Regions from separate parts of the Halomonas sp. DP8Y7-3 genome, predicted to be linked through region 1. Evidence: riboswitches for the same ligand, from Rfam matches in the RefSeq annotation. Region 1 holds a riboswitch; the other holds the start of a gene.
What was found. Region 1 has a riboswitch for thiamine pyrophosphate ahead of KUV86_RS05195 (sodium:solute symporter family protein). Riboswitches for the same ligand answer to the same signal wherever they lie in the genome.
Positions count from the first base shown of each region.

Region 2: it holds a riboswitch for thiamine pyrophosphate, as region 1 does, so the genes downstream of both, tenA (thiaminase II) here and KUV86_RS05195 (sodium:solute symporter family protein) in region 1, are expected to answer to the same signal.

Region 1 covers NZ_JAHVIO010000003.1:659,831-666,752, forward strand. Annotated here, with positions in the region: gene KUV86_RS05185 (3-oxoacyl-ACP reductase) at 1-108, shown strand, start outside; gene KUV86_RS05190 (LLM class flavin-dependent oxidoreductase) at 108-1,397, shown strand; gene KUV86_RS05195 (sodium:solute symporter family protein) at 1,663-3,108, opposite strand; TPP riboswitch at 3,187-3,350, opposite strand; gene KUV86_RS05200 (hypothetical protein) at 3,423-4,157, opposite strand; gene KUV86_RS05205 (diguanylate cyclase) at 4,426-6,105, shown strand.
Region 2 covers NZ_JAHVIO010000003.1:534,131-542,274, forward strand. Annotated here, with positions in the region: gene KUV86_RS04615 (acetate/propionate family kinase) at 1-183, opposite strand, end outside; gene thiC (phosphomethylpyrimidine synthase ThiC) at 490-2,442, opposite strand; TPP riboswitch at 2,535-2,669, opposite strand; gene tenA (thiaminase II) at 2,751-3,419, opposite strand; TPP riboswitch at 3,497-3,648, opposite strand; gene mdoH (glucans biosynthesis glucosyltransferase MdoH) at 3,819-5,741, opposite strand; gene KUV86_RS04635 (glucan biosynthesis protein) at 5,738-7,354, opposite strand; gene KUV86_RS04640 (hypothetical protein) at 7,885-8,144, opposite strand, start outside.

The sequences.
Region 1 (6,922 bases):
ACCACCCCGCAAGAGTTTGCAGACGCGGTACTGCTGTTGGCTTCTCCGTGGGCCAGGGCCATCACCGGGCAGAATCTGATTGTCGATGGCGGACTGGTGAAAGGCTGATGACCTCCATGCACTTGAATCTCTTCATCCTGGGCTGCGGTCATCACAAGGCGGCCTGGCGACACCCTGATTCCAGCGTCGAGCGATTGGCGGATATCGCCTACTACGAAGAGCTGGCCAAGCTTGCCGAACGCGGTCGCCTGGACGCGGTTTTCTTTGCCGATGGCCATGCCGCGGGCAATGTCGCAGACGGTCCGCTGTGGACCCTGGAGCCGCTGACAATGCTGGCCGCGATGGCGCGTGCCACACAGCATATCGGCCTGATCTCGACCGTCTCCAGCACCTTCTATACGCCCTTTCATGCGGCTCGCATGCTGGCATCGCTGGACCATATCTCGGGCGGACGGCTTGGGTGGAATCTGGTGACGTCAATGTTCGACAGCGAGGCGCGCAATCATGGCCTGGAAGGCATGCCGGGCCACGCGCAGCGCTACGCTAGAGCGGAAGAGTTTGCCAATACCGTGCTGGCGCTGTGGGACTCCTGGAGCGATGGCGCGCTGCTGCGAGATCGCCACGGCGATTATGCGGATGCTGGTCTAGTGCAACCGATTCATCACCGCGGCGAGCATTTTCTGGTCGATGGCCCCTTGACGGTGCCGCGCTCGCCACAGGGCCATCCCGTGCTATTTCAGGCCGGGGCATCAGCACAGGGGCGTGACCTGGCGGCACGCTATGCCGAAGCCATTTACGCGGTGGCCTACGACCTGCCATCGGCCCAGGCTTACTGCGCTGACCTCAAGGCGAGGGTGAAAGCCGCAGGCCGTCCAAGGGTGGCGATCATGCCGGGGCTTGTGACCTACGTCGGGTCTACCGAGGAAGAGGCCCGACGCAAGCAGCGTGAACTCGACGAGTTGCTGCCGGTAGAGGCCTCGCGGCGACAGTTGAGCCAGTTTATCGGCCAGGACGTCAGTCACTGGGAGCTGGATGCGCCCGTGCCCGCGCTGCCGCCGCAGGAGGCTTTTACGGGTCCGAAAGGACGCTATGCCACCATCCTGCGCATTATCGAGAGTGAACGGCCAACCCTGAGACAGCTAATGGGGCGGCTCGCCGCCGGAGGTGGGCACTGCACGATGGTCGGCACGCCGGAGGGAATTGCCGATGAGATGCAGCGCTGGGTCGAACAGGGTGGGGCTGATGGCTTTAACCTGATGCCACCCTCACTGCCTCACGGCATCGAGGACTTCGTCGAGCAGGTCGTGCCGGAATTGCAGCGACGTGGGGTCTTCCGCCGGGAATATGAGGGCAAGACGCTGCGCGACCATCTTGGATTGTCACGCCCCAGCTGCTGAGCTGGCGTCTTGTTCACACTGCTGCTAGGCACGACAGCCTCTACAGACATCCGCCATAACAGCGGGGGAGCTCGCCCCGCCGTTATGGTGTCGGTTCAGTGGCGTCGGTTTGATTGCCTTAGGGAAACACTGCATAAATTACTGCGCTCGATATCTCGGCTGCTGGCGGTGCTCAAGATCCTCATTTAACCGCATGTAAACTCCGGTCTTTCCGCTCCGGCAGCTACCGACCTGTCATCGCTCGAAACATTTATTCAGCGTTTCCTTAGTTCTGGAAGCGTCTCACCAGGCCGCTCATTCGGTCGAAGTCGTAGCTCTCCCGAGATGGCATCAGCTTCATCAGGACGAGAGATACCAGCACCGGAACAAAGGCAGCCAGCAGGAAGGATTCCAGTAGCGTCGCGGTGCCACCGTTAGGCGAGGGGAACATCCACAGTCCGGCCAGCAGACCTGCTGCGGTACTGATCACTGCATTGCGACCGTGATAGCGGCGGTTGAACAGGCCGAAAAACACCGGAAAGGCTGCGGCAGAGCACAGCAGGTCTGCCAGCAGGAACAGGTAGAGGACGCTGTAGCCCTGCGCAGCGACCCACGTCACTGGTACTGCAGCGACGACGATGAGCCAGCGCGCCATTCTCATCAAGGCCGCCTCACTGGCCTGGGGCAGCAGCCTGTGCATGTCGACGGCGATAATGCTGGAGGTGGCATTGATCGTTGTGTCGGCGCTACTCATTACCAGCGCAAGGCCAAGAGGAATCAGGGCCAAGGCAAACCACAGAGGCACGTCGGACAACAATACGCTGAACAGAGCGACGGAGCCGTCTCCCTCAAGTCCCAGGCCGATGAACGCCAGACCGAACAGACCCATGAGCACGATGACCGGGAAGTTGAAGAGTCCCGCGATCCAGAAGCCACGCCTGAGCACGCGAGTATCCCGGGCCGCATAGATCCTCTGCCAGGTTCCTTGGTAGAACAGACCCGTCAGCATCACCGCGAGAAAGAAGGTCAGGCCAGCGCGCAGGCCGCCAGCATCGGTGATATCCAGCAGTTGCGGAGCACGCTCGCGCAGCCCCTCGAGCGTCGGCGCAACGCCACCCGCCGCCTGCCAGCCAAACATGAGCAAGAGAGCCAGCAGTGGCAGGATCACCAGCATCTGCACCTTGTCAGTGAAGATGGTGGTGCGCAGGCCGCCGTAAAAGGTGTAGAGCAGGGTAGCGACCATCACCACGCTGGCGGTCAGCCAGAGGGGGATGGGGGCCAGCAGGGTCACCATATGGGCGATGGCGGTCAGCCCTGCAGCCAGAGAGATAAACAGGTAGAACAGCATAATCGCCAGGGTGAACGCATACATCGTGCGGCCGTAGCGGTGGATCACGAACTCGGTCAGGCCGTGGCCTTCGGGAATCAGCTCCCGCATGCGTCGACCAAGAGGAATCATCACCAGGCGAGGCACCATGGAGCCGAGCGCGTAGCCAATGACCGCCGCGATACCGCCCCAGGTGGCAGCCTGGGCCGGTCCAAACAGGATCCAGGTGCCCAGTGTGGTGGCAATCAACGTCAGCACCGTGGCACGAGTGTTCTGACTGTTACGTGCGGAGATGTAGTCATCAAGGCCGCCCCGACGGCGTCGGGCGTAGAGCAGGCCTGGAATGGCAAAGATGGCAGCGCACAGCAGCAGCCACAGCGCCGTCCAGAGAGGGTCGAGCATCATCGAGAGAAACCTCTTTCTTATCGTTGTCCGCAGGGACCAGTGGACATCGGGACGGACGGCGGGCAGGAAGAAAGAGGGAGTGCGGCAACCATCCTTCCCTTCGCCGGCATGACCCGGATCAGGTTCAAAGGGTTACCGCGCAATGCGGAATCTCAGCCCCGTGCTATGGCCTTGGTGCGATACAGCACTGTCGCGGCGCTGTCACGACCTGTATGGCCAATAGGGCTCCCCTAGGAAGAGGTCCAGACTAGGGCCGGCTCGCGGGGCTGTCAATTGCAGAAAGGTAGGGCGCTCGTTGCGGAAGCATCGCGCCGCTAACGCCCCTCGAGTGACAGTGTTTGGCAGGCCCGATCCAGCCAGTGGGTCGTCTCCGAGAGCCTGGGATGGGGGTTGTTGTTGCAGTCGAAGCAACCCGAGCTCTTCGCCACCTCTGCCAGCGACGTATCAGAGGTAGCGTTCAGCACGAGGGTGCGCCGATGCCCTCCGCCGCCGGCAAGAAAGTGGGCAGCTTCAGCGTGCTGGACTTCCATGGGAAAGGACAGGTCTGACATGGGAAAGGACAGGCCTGACGTGGGAGTGTCTGGTGAGACAGTGTCCTCGGCAAGCGCAGTGCCTGGCTGGCCTCTGCACCAGATGACTTCGAATCCCCTCTGATGGGCATGCAGGCCAATACGATGTACGTCCCTGATCTGCCCAGCCATTACCAGGCGCAGCGCAGGTTGGACCAGCAGCGCAAGCAGCTGATCGCATTGCTGTACCAGTGGCTCATGTTGCTCGGCACGCCTCAGTCGGGCGGGGGAGCCATTTAAGTTGATAAGGCGAACCAGCGAAGGTTGTCCGAGCAGCGTCGCGTGCAGGACTTCCAGATGGGTCTGTGTCGGGCTGTCCGGCAGCAGTAGTTCCGCGACGTGGTCGCGACCCTGGCTGACATGGACTGTCGTCAGGGGGGAGTGATGGACGTCGGCGTGCTGGCGCTGGTCCTTAAACGGATGCGGTAGTCGGTAGGCGTTGCCGTCGTCGTCAACCGGCTCCGCTTGAGTGGTCTGCATACGGTAATCCACAAGACCGTAAGCGCTGCCCAGTTGAGTCACCAGCCAGGCGGCATGTCCTTGGTACGTGAGCGAGAGAGCTCTCTCGATCGCCATCAAGTTCTGGTAATACATGGCATTCGCCTCTTGAGCACCGTGAGCGAACGTGCTGTCCACGCAGCGTGGAAAATTCTGATGCATTCAACCATACAAACAGCCAAATTCATGAGCAGGCCAGAAGGATGCTTGTGCGTCCTATCACGTCAGGGGAACGACCAGGAGAGCCAGCATGGACCAGTATGCCTGGGTGCGAGAAGCATTGACGCTTGCCGGGACGGTACTCGTCAGGGTGTCGCCAGCGGCGGTGGTGCTAGACGTGGCCGGCGATTGTGCGTCGGTGTTGGGAGGATCTCGCGATGAGGTTGTCGGACGTTCGTTGTCGGAGCTGCAGGGGCACTCCGCCAGGCTTGCAGAAGCCATGGCGGGTGCGGGCAGGCAGTGGGATGAGCAGGGAAGGGGGCAAAGCCGTAGCTCGGCTTACGTGATGCTGCCTGATGGCAGCATGGTGCTGCGTCTGCCGATGCAGCAACGACCTGACCATGGTGTGGTGGCTCGGCTAGCGGATCATCTTCCAGTCATGGTGGCCTACGTGGATCGAGACCTGTGCTTTCGCTTCAACAATCAGGCATATCAGGACTTCATTGGCCTTACGTCGTCTGAATTGGCAGGTCAGCCGGTGGCATCGGTGCTCGACGCCTCCTCCTATGCGAAGATTCAGCCGCGCTTCGCGCGTGCCCTGGCGGGGGTAGAGGTCAGCTACGAAGATGCGCTGGTATTGCAGGATGGCAGGAGAGCATTTTTCAAGGTGAACTACTTGCCGGATATCGTGGATGACGGTGTCGCGGGCTTCTACGCCATCATTCAGGACGTCTCTGAATACCGGTCGATGATCCAGCTGCTACGGGATGTGCACACCGGCGTTAACCGCACGGATATCGAGACGTCCGAGATTGTCGATATGCTGCTGCGAGATGCCCTTGTTTACCTGGGCCTGGACATCGCGCTGGTCAGCGAGGTGGTGGGTGAGCAGTACAGCGTGCGCTGGGCGGCCAGTGATGGGGCGCCGGTAGGTCCTGGGGATACCTTTCCTCTGGGGGATACGTATTGCCGTCTTACCCTTGATGCGTGTGACGTCTTTGCTACCCATCATGCCAGGTGTGATGAGCGTGTTAGCGGGCACCCCTGTTACCAGGCGTTTCAGTTGGAAACCTATATTGGTGCGCCCATTTGGATAGAGGGCTCCGTCTGGGGAACGCTTAATTTTTCCAGCGCTAGACCTCGTCGCCAGCCCTTTTCAGAGGTTGATATTGAGCTGGTGCGTCTGCTGACCGGTGCAGTAGAGCGAGTGATTACCAACGAACTGGACGTAGCGCGAATCAAGAGGGAGCGCGACGAGCTGGAAGATCAGGCATTGCGTGACCCGCTCACGGGATTGCCCAATCGGGCGCAGCTCGATCGCTATGTCGACGAACTTATAGAGGAGAGCACTTCACGGGGGACGGGCTTTGCCCTGGCTGTGCTGGACATCGACTTCTTCAAGCAAGTGAATGACCACTATGGGCATGTGGTAGGAGACCAGGTCTTGGTGTGGCTCGGTCAGGCCGTTGAGCAGTGTCTGCGTGATGGTGACCTGGTGGCCCGTACCGGAGGCGAGGAGTTCGTTATCGTCATGCGTCATGCCGCATTGGAGGAGGCCATGAGCGCGGCGCAGCGTGTATGTCAGGCCATCAGCCAGAGCCAGATCGAACTTGCAGACGGTCAGCAGTTGAACATCACCATCAGCATGGGCGTCGGTGCTTACACCAAGGGGGAGACGTTTACGTCGCTATTTGAGCGCGTGGATCAAGAGCTGTACGCTGCAAAACACGCCGGACGCAACCGGGTATGTGGTAAGCGTCACATGGCCTAAACAGAGGCTGGTCTTTTGCTGGTCCTTTGATGGTCTTCGCTTTCGGCGCGCTAGTGCTCGTTCCCTGCAAGGTGTCTTGCGAGGCGTCTTGCGAGGTCTCTTGCCAGGTGTAGTGGCGTGAAGGCCTTGGCGATGCCAGGGCCTTTTGCGTGCTGATGCCTTGCGACGGTGTATGGATGTGGCAATGACGGCGACTAAAGGTGGGTCCCCGCGGACGTTATGGCGAGGGCATAACAGAGCCGTCATGCTCTGATGAGTTTTTTTGATTCAGGCTATTGCCAAGCTGCCTCGAGATCCGTAAAGTACGCATCCGCTGCCGGCGACGAGCAAACGTCACAGGCGGTAAAGAGTGGTAAAAGTAGTTGATTTGGAAAGGCTTTTTGAAGCTTCTCGAAAAAAAATCACTGCTTGACGAGCAACGAGAAATCGGTAGAATGCTCGCCACTTGATCGGAGTCGCCGACAGGGCATTGAAAGATGTACTGAGGCACGCTTCGCTCTCTTTTGAAGTCTGCGAGCATCGCTTGCAGGACGCAAAAGAAAGCGCTTGACGAAACGCTTCGGTTCTGTAGAATACGCCTTCCTCGCAGGGCGCTGAGCAAAGCGCTCGGGTTGATGATTCGAGCTGCGGTGCAGCAAAGCGAGACGCTCATTGAGCTCACTAGAGCCAAGAGCACGCTCTTTAAAAATTGATCAGGTAATTCATGTGGGCGCTTGCCGATGAGTCAGTGACAATGTCACTGAAATATCAAGGCAAGCGACTCGTCAAACGAGACGTTTGAACCTTGAGCCAAGTTTGGTCCGCTTAACGGACTATC
Region 2 (8,144 bases), 130 kb from region 1:
GGTGGCTCGAGGTAGCGAAATGTCACGCCGGTTGCCGTGCTCTTCTTCCAGCTTCAGGCAGGCATCGTGGCTGCCCAGGCGCTCAGCAATGCCTGATATCCGAGGTGCGCCAGGGGTCTGATCGACTAGCGCAAACTTGATCGAGGAGGAGCCGCAGTTGATCACCAGTATCGGGGCTTTCATGCCATCTCCAGAGAAAGACGCCTTGTTAAGGCGTGTAAACGGGGGGGGATGGCGGCGAATCTAGCACCGCGGCCGGTGCCTCATAATTGTCCTGGGGAGGTAGGGAGGGCCAGTTGCTGGTGGAACAGCACAGCTTGTGACGACCATCAAGTGACAGGGCAAAGAGGTTAGACTTTGGTAGCAATTTGTGCGGTGCAGCGTGAAGGCTGCCGGCGGCCCTGAATCTCCGCCGCAGCATTCGCTTTGCGGCAGCCACCTCCCCGCCCCCGGGGCCGCGGGCGGGAAGGAGGCCGTGATCGGCTTGCGTCAGACTTCCTTGTACAGGGCACCGCCTTGCTGGCGGAAGGCTTGTGCCTGCGCCTCCATGCCCGCCATGACCGCCTCGCTGTCGCCGTCCAGGCCGTTGTCGCGGGCATAGTCTCGGACTTCCTGGCTAATCTTCATGGAGCAGAACTTGGGTCCGCACATGGAGCAGAAGTGGGCCACCTTGGCCGCGTCCTTGGGCAGCGTCTCGTCGTGGTAGGCGCGGGCCGTGTCCGGGTCCAGGCCCAGGTTGAACTGGTCCTCCCAGCGGAACTCGAAGCGTGCCTTGGACAGCGCATTGTCCCGGCGCTGAGCGCCGGGGTGCCCCTTGGCCAGATCCGCCGCATGGGCGGCGATCTTGTACGTGATGATCCCGGTCTTGACGTCGTCCTTGTCGGGCAGGCCCAGGTGCTCCTTGGGGGTGACGTAGCAGAGCATGGCGCAGCCGTACCAGCCGATCATCGCCGCGCCGATGCCTGAGGTGATGTGGTCATAGCCGGGAGCGATGTCGGTGACCAGCGGGCCCAGGGTGTAGAAGGGCGCCTCGTCGCAGTACTCGAGCTGCTTGTCCATGTTCTCCTTGATCAGGTGCATGGGCACGTGGCCGGGCCCTTCTATCATCACCTGCACGTCGTGCTTCCAGGCAATGTGGGTCAGCTCGCCCAGGGTCTTGAGTTCGGCCATCTGAGCTTCGTCATTGGCATCTGCCACGGATCCCGGGCGCAGCCCATCGCCCAGCGAGAAGGCCACGTCATACTGCTTGCAGATCTCGCAGATCTCCTCGAAGTGGGTGTAGAGGAAGCTTTCCTGGTGGTGATAGAGGCACCACTTGGCCATGATCGAGCCCCCCCGCGAGACGATGCCGGTGACTCGGCCTGCGGTCAGCGGCACATAGCGAAGAAGCACACCGGCGTGGATGGTGAAATAGTCCACCCCCTGTTCCGCCTGCTCGATCAAGGTGTCGCGAAAGACCTCCCAGGTCAGGTCCTCGGCCACGCCCTTGACCTTTTCCAGCGCCTGATAGAGTGGCACGGTACCGATCGGCACCGGTGAGTTGCGGATGATCCACTCACGGGTTTCATGGATGTTCTGTCCAGTGGACAGGTCCATGATCGTATCCGCCCCCCAGCGAATCCCCCAGGTCATCTTGTCCACTTCCTCTTCGATGGAGGACGTCACCGCAGAGTTGCCTAGATTGCCGTTGATCTTCACCAGAAAGTTACGCCCGATGATCATCGGCTCGGCTTCGGGATGATTGATGTTGGCCGGGATGATGGCGCGTCCGGCGGCCACTTCCTGGCGCACGAACTCGGGGGTGATCTCATCCGGCAAACGGGCTCCGAACGACTGACCGGGGTGCTGGTGGCCAAGTATCGCTTCGACCTCGTCACTGCCACGATAAGGGTCCTGAAGGGCCTGTCGACGTTGATTCTCGCGAAGTGCAATGAACTCCATTTCCGGTGTGATGATGCCGCGCCGCGCGTAATGCAGTTGGGTGACGTTGCCCGGGCGGCCATCGGCGGTCCTGGTGGCGCGGCGTGGTGTGCGCGTCAGCTCGAAGCGCAGCGGTGCCAGCAGTGGGTCATTGGCACGCCGGCGGCCGTACTCGGAGGTGGGACCGTCGAGCCATTCGGTGTCGTTGCGCTCCTCAATCCAGGGCCTGCGCAACTCGGCCAGTCCCTTGCGCAGATCGACCTGTACCGCCGGGTCGGTATAGGGGCCTGAGGTGTCGTACACCAGTAGCGGTGGATTGGCTTCGTCGGCGCCTGAAGTGCGCGTCGGCGACAGGGTGATTTCGCGAAATGGCACCCGCAGGTCGGGGCGGGAGCCCTCTACATAGACCTTGCGAGAGCCTGGCAGGGGAGTGACGGCGGCCTGGTCGACCCTGGCCGTCTCGGCCAGGAAGTGGGCGTCATGGCGGGATGTTGGATGAGACGAGGGATGGTCGAGTGACATAGGTGGTTTCCTCTCACGGCGGTGCAGGGCAAGTGGCGTCGCCCTGATGGTGGTAATGGCACGTCGCGAGGGAGAAGGGGGCGTCGAGGCCGTGGCCGTGAGCGCTTGATCCCTACGCTGGTCCTCGCCTCGATGCCGTAACATCGGGGGTATCCCCAGATCAGGTTCAACGGGTCTCATGCGCTGCATGATCTCAGCCGCTGGCTGCGGCACCCCGTCAAGCGTTGCTGTTGTCAGCTTGTCTGTGTTGTCGAGCGCGATCACCCAGGTCGATCGCCCAGTTCGATCGCCTAAAGGCGTCGTCAAGGTCAGTCGCTCAGGTCCAGTCCCATCTGCCAGAAGTCGGTCTCGAGACGGGTCGCGTCGCTAAAGATGCGCGCCAGCCGGTCGAAACGAGCGCTCGATACCTGGCTGAGCTGGTCGTCGAGCCAGTGCCTTTCGCGCACGGCCGAGGCCTGAAAGTCAGGGCTTGAGTACATGGTGATCCAGGCATCGTAGGGATTGTCGCCACCACGCAGCGTCTCGGGATGATCCGCCAGCCAGCGGCCGATGTCGGCGTAGCCGACCATGCAGGGCGCCAGGGCAACGTGCAGGTCCAGCAGATCACCACGACTGCCGGTGTCGAGGACGTAGCGGGTATAGGCCAGGGTGGCACGTGCCTCCGGTAGACGGCTGAGCTCGCTGTCGTCAATGCCCCATTCTCGGCAGTAGGCAAGATGCAGGCCCAGTTCGACCTCGAGGATCGTCTGCATCCCCTTGAAGGCCCCCTGCAAGCTCTCCAGGTCCTGGCTCTTGTAGGCAGCAAGGGCGTAGGCGCGTGAAAACTGCAGGAGAAACAGGTAGTCCTGCTTCAGATAGTGGCGAAAGCTGGCGTCATTCAGGTCGCCGCGCCCAAGTGCACGAACGAAGTCGTGCTCGGTATAGCGCCGCCAGTCGTCGCGGCAGGCAGCGATCAGATCGTTGAAGCAATAGCCCATGATAGCTCCGGCATGGTGGATCCGGTGGGCGGGGCAGAGAAGGACGGAGGGTAGGAAGGGCAGGCCCCCACAGGGAAGGCGTGCCACCGCCTGATTCCCTACGCCGGTTCAAGGTGTGAGTCCACACCGCACCCGGATCAGGTTCCACGGGATCGGTGCTGTCGGGCCGCTTCACCACGCTGGCCCTGCACCATCTCAGCCGGATTGACCGGCACCCCGTCAAGCGAGTCGACCGCAGTCTAGCACGCCCCTGCGGCTTTGCCAGACACCACTTTCGGATAGCATCGGAAGGGGGCGTCAAGGGAGGTTGTCGAGAGAGACTACCTAATGATGACGCCGCGGCCATGAGGGTCACGGCCGCGGCGTCCTGCACCGACGCTGATGATGGCTTATGATGGATCAGCGACGATCTGGCGTGGGGGTGTCGATCGGGTGGCCAGGGTCGCTGTGCACCTCAGCCGATTGATGGGGGCGTCGGAAGGACTGCACAGGCATGTCTCGGGGACGCTCGCTGGGGGGAGCGGCCGGCGCGCCCGATGAGGGTAGCTGACTCTCGATGTGTAGATCGGCGACGACCCTGGGGGGGCGTGTCTCACTGGGTACCAGCAGAAGCCCGGCGCGGGCCAGGCGGCGGCCGATGGTCAGGCTGGAGCTCCAGCGCACCAGCGGAGCCGCCAGCACCAGGCCGAGCCAGACGGGCGTCAGCCAGAGAAAGAAGCTCGGAGTGTAGGCCCAGGTGACAAGAGCCCACACCGCACCAATCAGCGACCACAGCCAGGTATGGCGGAAGGCTTCCCGCCAGGGCAGTGCCCGCCCCTCTCGGGATTGCGGGTCCCAGGCAACGGTACGACCGGTCAGCACCTGGATCACGAAACGGCTGTGGAAGACCATCATCAGCGGTGCGATCAGCATGGCGAACAGGGTCTCCACCAGCATGCTCAAGACCAGTTTTGGGCGTCCCCCGTAGCCCTCTGGATCCCGCATGAGACCAAGTATCAGTCCCAGCACCTTGGGCATCAGCAGCATGCCCAAGGTGCCGATCAACAAGGGAATGATCAGGTTGGGCGGAGCGATGGGCCAGTCAGGGAACAACTGCGAGCTGGCGGTGAAGAAGTTGGTGGGAACGAGCGCCCTGATCAGCGCATCGATGGTACTGATGACCAGGATCGCCAGCCACACCAGCGACGAAAGGTAGGCCAGCGCGCCGAAGAAGAAGTGCAGACGGCTCAGCACATGCAGGCCATGGCCATTCAGCAGGCGCAGATGCTGCAGGTTGCCCTGTACCCAGCGGCGATCGCGCTTGGCATAGTCGAGAATGTGGCTGGGCATTTCCTCATAGCTGCCGCCCAGGTCGGTGCGCATACGCACCTGCCAGCCGGCCCGGCGCAACAGCGCTGCCTCGACAAAGTCATGACTGAGGATATCGCCACCCAGAGGCGGCTTGCCGGGGAGCTCGGGAAGGCCGCAGGCGTCGGTGAACGCCTCCACCCGAATGATGGCATTGTGGCCAAAATAGTTGGCTGCGGTGGCGTGCCAGAAGCTCAGCCCTGCCGCCAGCATGGGCGAGTAGAGCGCGGCAGCGAATTGATTGCAGCGCCCGAACAGACTTTGCTGGCGCACGGGAATGGGCACCGTCTGAAGGAGCCCCAGTCGAGGATTGGCCATCATCTCGTCGATGAGCTCGACCACCGTGGTACCGCTCATCAGACTGTCGGCGTCGACCACCAGCATATAGTCGTAGTGGCTGCCCCAGCGGGTGCAGAAGTCGCCCAAGTTGCCTGCCTTGCGTCCTGCGTTGCTGTCCCGGTGGCGATAGTGCAGCCGGCAGTGGCCCTCGAGTCGCTGCTGCAGCGCTGCCATGGCGGCCTTTTCTTCCGCCACGACGGCGTCGTCGGTGCTATCGCTGAGCACGAAGGCCTCGACGTCGATGCCCTCCGGCAGCTCGCCAAGGTCCATGCAGGTCGTCTCGAGCCCAGCCGCGACCCGGGCCACGTCCTCGTTGTGGATCGGCATGACCAGGGCGGTGCGAGAGCGAGAGCCGGCGGGCCTCATCGGTCCGGGGCCACGCCGCTTGAGGCTCAAGGGGTCACGCCCAGTGAGGTGAAGCACAAACCCGATTACGGCGCTCCAGAAGGCCATGGTGATCCAACCGAAGGTAATCGCAAACAGCCCCAGGATGGCCATTTCCAGGGGAGTGATGCCCTCGACGTACAGGATCTTGAACATGGTCCAGACACCCAGCGCGGTGGTGGCGGCAATGGCCATGCCTACCAGCGTTCTGCGCCACCGGGGCCAGGGGACTTCCGGGGTATGCTCGTTCATCGGGGACTCCAGATGCTGTTCCAGGTTTCGCTCAGGCGCTGGTCGCGCAGCATCAAGGTCAGGCGCAGGTCTGCCGGCGTTTCGCCGTCAGGCAGCAGCTTGAAGCTGGCCCGCCAGGTGTCTCCATCGGGCAGCGCTGTCACCTTGGTTTCCGTCGTCTCGCCACTGGACGTGGTCAGGTGCACGCTGACCGGCTGGCTCGCATCGAGACCCTCGAGCTCGCCGCCGCGGAAGTCGATGATGAACTGCCTGAGCTGTTCGTCGGGGGGATTGCTCTGACCGGGAATGCCACCCCAGCCCTGGCGTGACCTGACGACCCGCGCCAGGGGTTCCTCCATGGGGGTGTCAGCGAAGGTCCAGGTCTGATACCGATAGGTGCGTGACTCTCCCGCCTTGAGGGGCGAGGAGGGGACCCAGTAGGCCGTGATATTGTCGTGGGCCTCGCTGTCGGTCGGAATTTCGATCAATTCCACGTGGCCTTCTCCCCAGTCGCCAGCGGGCTGTACCCACTGACTTGGGCGGCGCTCGTAGCGGGCTTCCATGTCCAGATAGGCATCGAAGTGGCGCGGACGCTGGACCAGGCCGAAGCCCCTGGGAGAGGTATCCTGCAAGCCAGAGATCTGCAGGTCTGCGGGATTATCGAGCACGCGCCAGGTCCACTCGCCAGAACTGGTGGCCATCAGTAGCCCGCTGGAGTCATGCACGCGGATGCGATAGTCATCTTCTTCCTGCCGATCCATTTCGCCATGCAGGAACATGCTGGTCAGCGGCGCGACTCCGAGCTTTTCGACATCGCTGCGGGCGAACAGTCGCGCTTCGGTGTCGACGACAGTGTTCTTGCCAGGCGCAATCTCGAAGCGGTAGGCCCCGGCCAGCGACGGGCTGTCCAGCAGCGCCAGAACCGTCATACGGTTGGCGTCAGCCTCAGGCTGGACCAGCCAGAACTCGCGGAAGGAGGGGAACTCTTCGCCCTGGGGCATGGCCGTATCGATCGCCAAGCCTCTTGCGGAGAGCCCGTAGCCCTGGTTTCTGCCCACCAGGCGGAAGTAGGAAGCGCCGAGGAAGACGGCAAACTCGTCGTCGACATTCGCTCGGTTGAGGGGGTAATGCAGACGGAATCCGGCATAGCCCTGGTCGCTGAGATCCAGTTCGGCCAGCTCAGCGGCATCGTCGTCGTAGCGAAAGCGCTGCTGCTCGAAGGGCAGGGTGCGCACCTCACCATCTTCGAGGAGATGGATATCGACCGGCTGGTCGTAGAGAAAGCCGGGATGGAACAGCTCCACCTGAAAGTTGCCGTGATCGCGCCAAAGCGCCTGTTCATCGCGGTAGCGAATCTGCCGGTAGCGGTCGTAGCCCATCTCGGCCACGGCGTCAGGCAGTGTACTCTCTGGCGCTTCGTAGGGCGCTTCGGCCAGGGTTCTCGCCTGATCGGTCACCTGTTCGAAAAGGCTGTCGGCATCCACCGCCAGCGCGGGTGCGCTGACCAACATGCCGGCCAGTGCCCATGATGCAGCGGCCTTCCAGTGGGGGCGGCCGCGTCCACTGACGCGGGCTGACTCGGCTGGGTAGGCAGTGGGCGGTGTCGACCGTCCGCAGATGACTCGGGTGTTCACGTTCGCTCTCCTTGCGGCCTGATGGCACCGAACTGCCAGTGCTCTGTCAGGCGGAACCAGTGGGACGTTGGGCAGTGGGCGTCGGGACCTGTCACGGCTATCGCGGAGCCATCACGGTCTGCCGCGGATCGCCGTGATACGTGACCATCGCCGCGACTGCCGTTGCGGCGATGGTCGAGAGGCGGTCAGCCAGCAGGTCGCGTGTCTCACTTTGCCCATATTTGTGCTGAAACGGCTATCCATGCTCTTCACACTCTAGCCTATTGTCTGATGGTAAAGATGCAATAGATGGGTTCTACCTGCCTTTGAGAGGAGGTGAAAAGTGAGGTTCCGTGTCGTCTTCTGGCGACAAAATTGCGAAGAAATGTATCCCTGCGGATACATGTCGCAGGGGCAAGGGCAGGAGAGAAGGGGAAGGGGAAGAGACAGGGACAAGAGAATAGGCAGGAGAAGGGGCTGATCTGGCGGGTAAGGCGCGAGGCAGCAGGGGCGCCCGCGTTGGCGGGTGTCGGCTCGGCTGCGTCAGATGGCTACCACAGCCAGCTGTCCACCCGAGGCGGCGGCAGCCGCCGGTGTAGCGCGCGCCAGCCGATGATGCAGCGAATCACGAACCAGGCACTGACCAGCAGTGGTGGCAAGGCCAGGCCGATGACCAGAACCGTCAGCACCGCCGCGGCGGCCCCATACACTAGGCCGATCCAGAAGGTTCGAATCAGGTAGTGATAGTGGGCCCGAAGCCACGGCGGGGCATCCTTGCGATACACGTAGGCCACGATCAGCGCGATCAGCA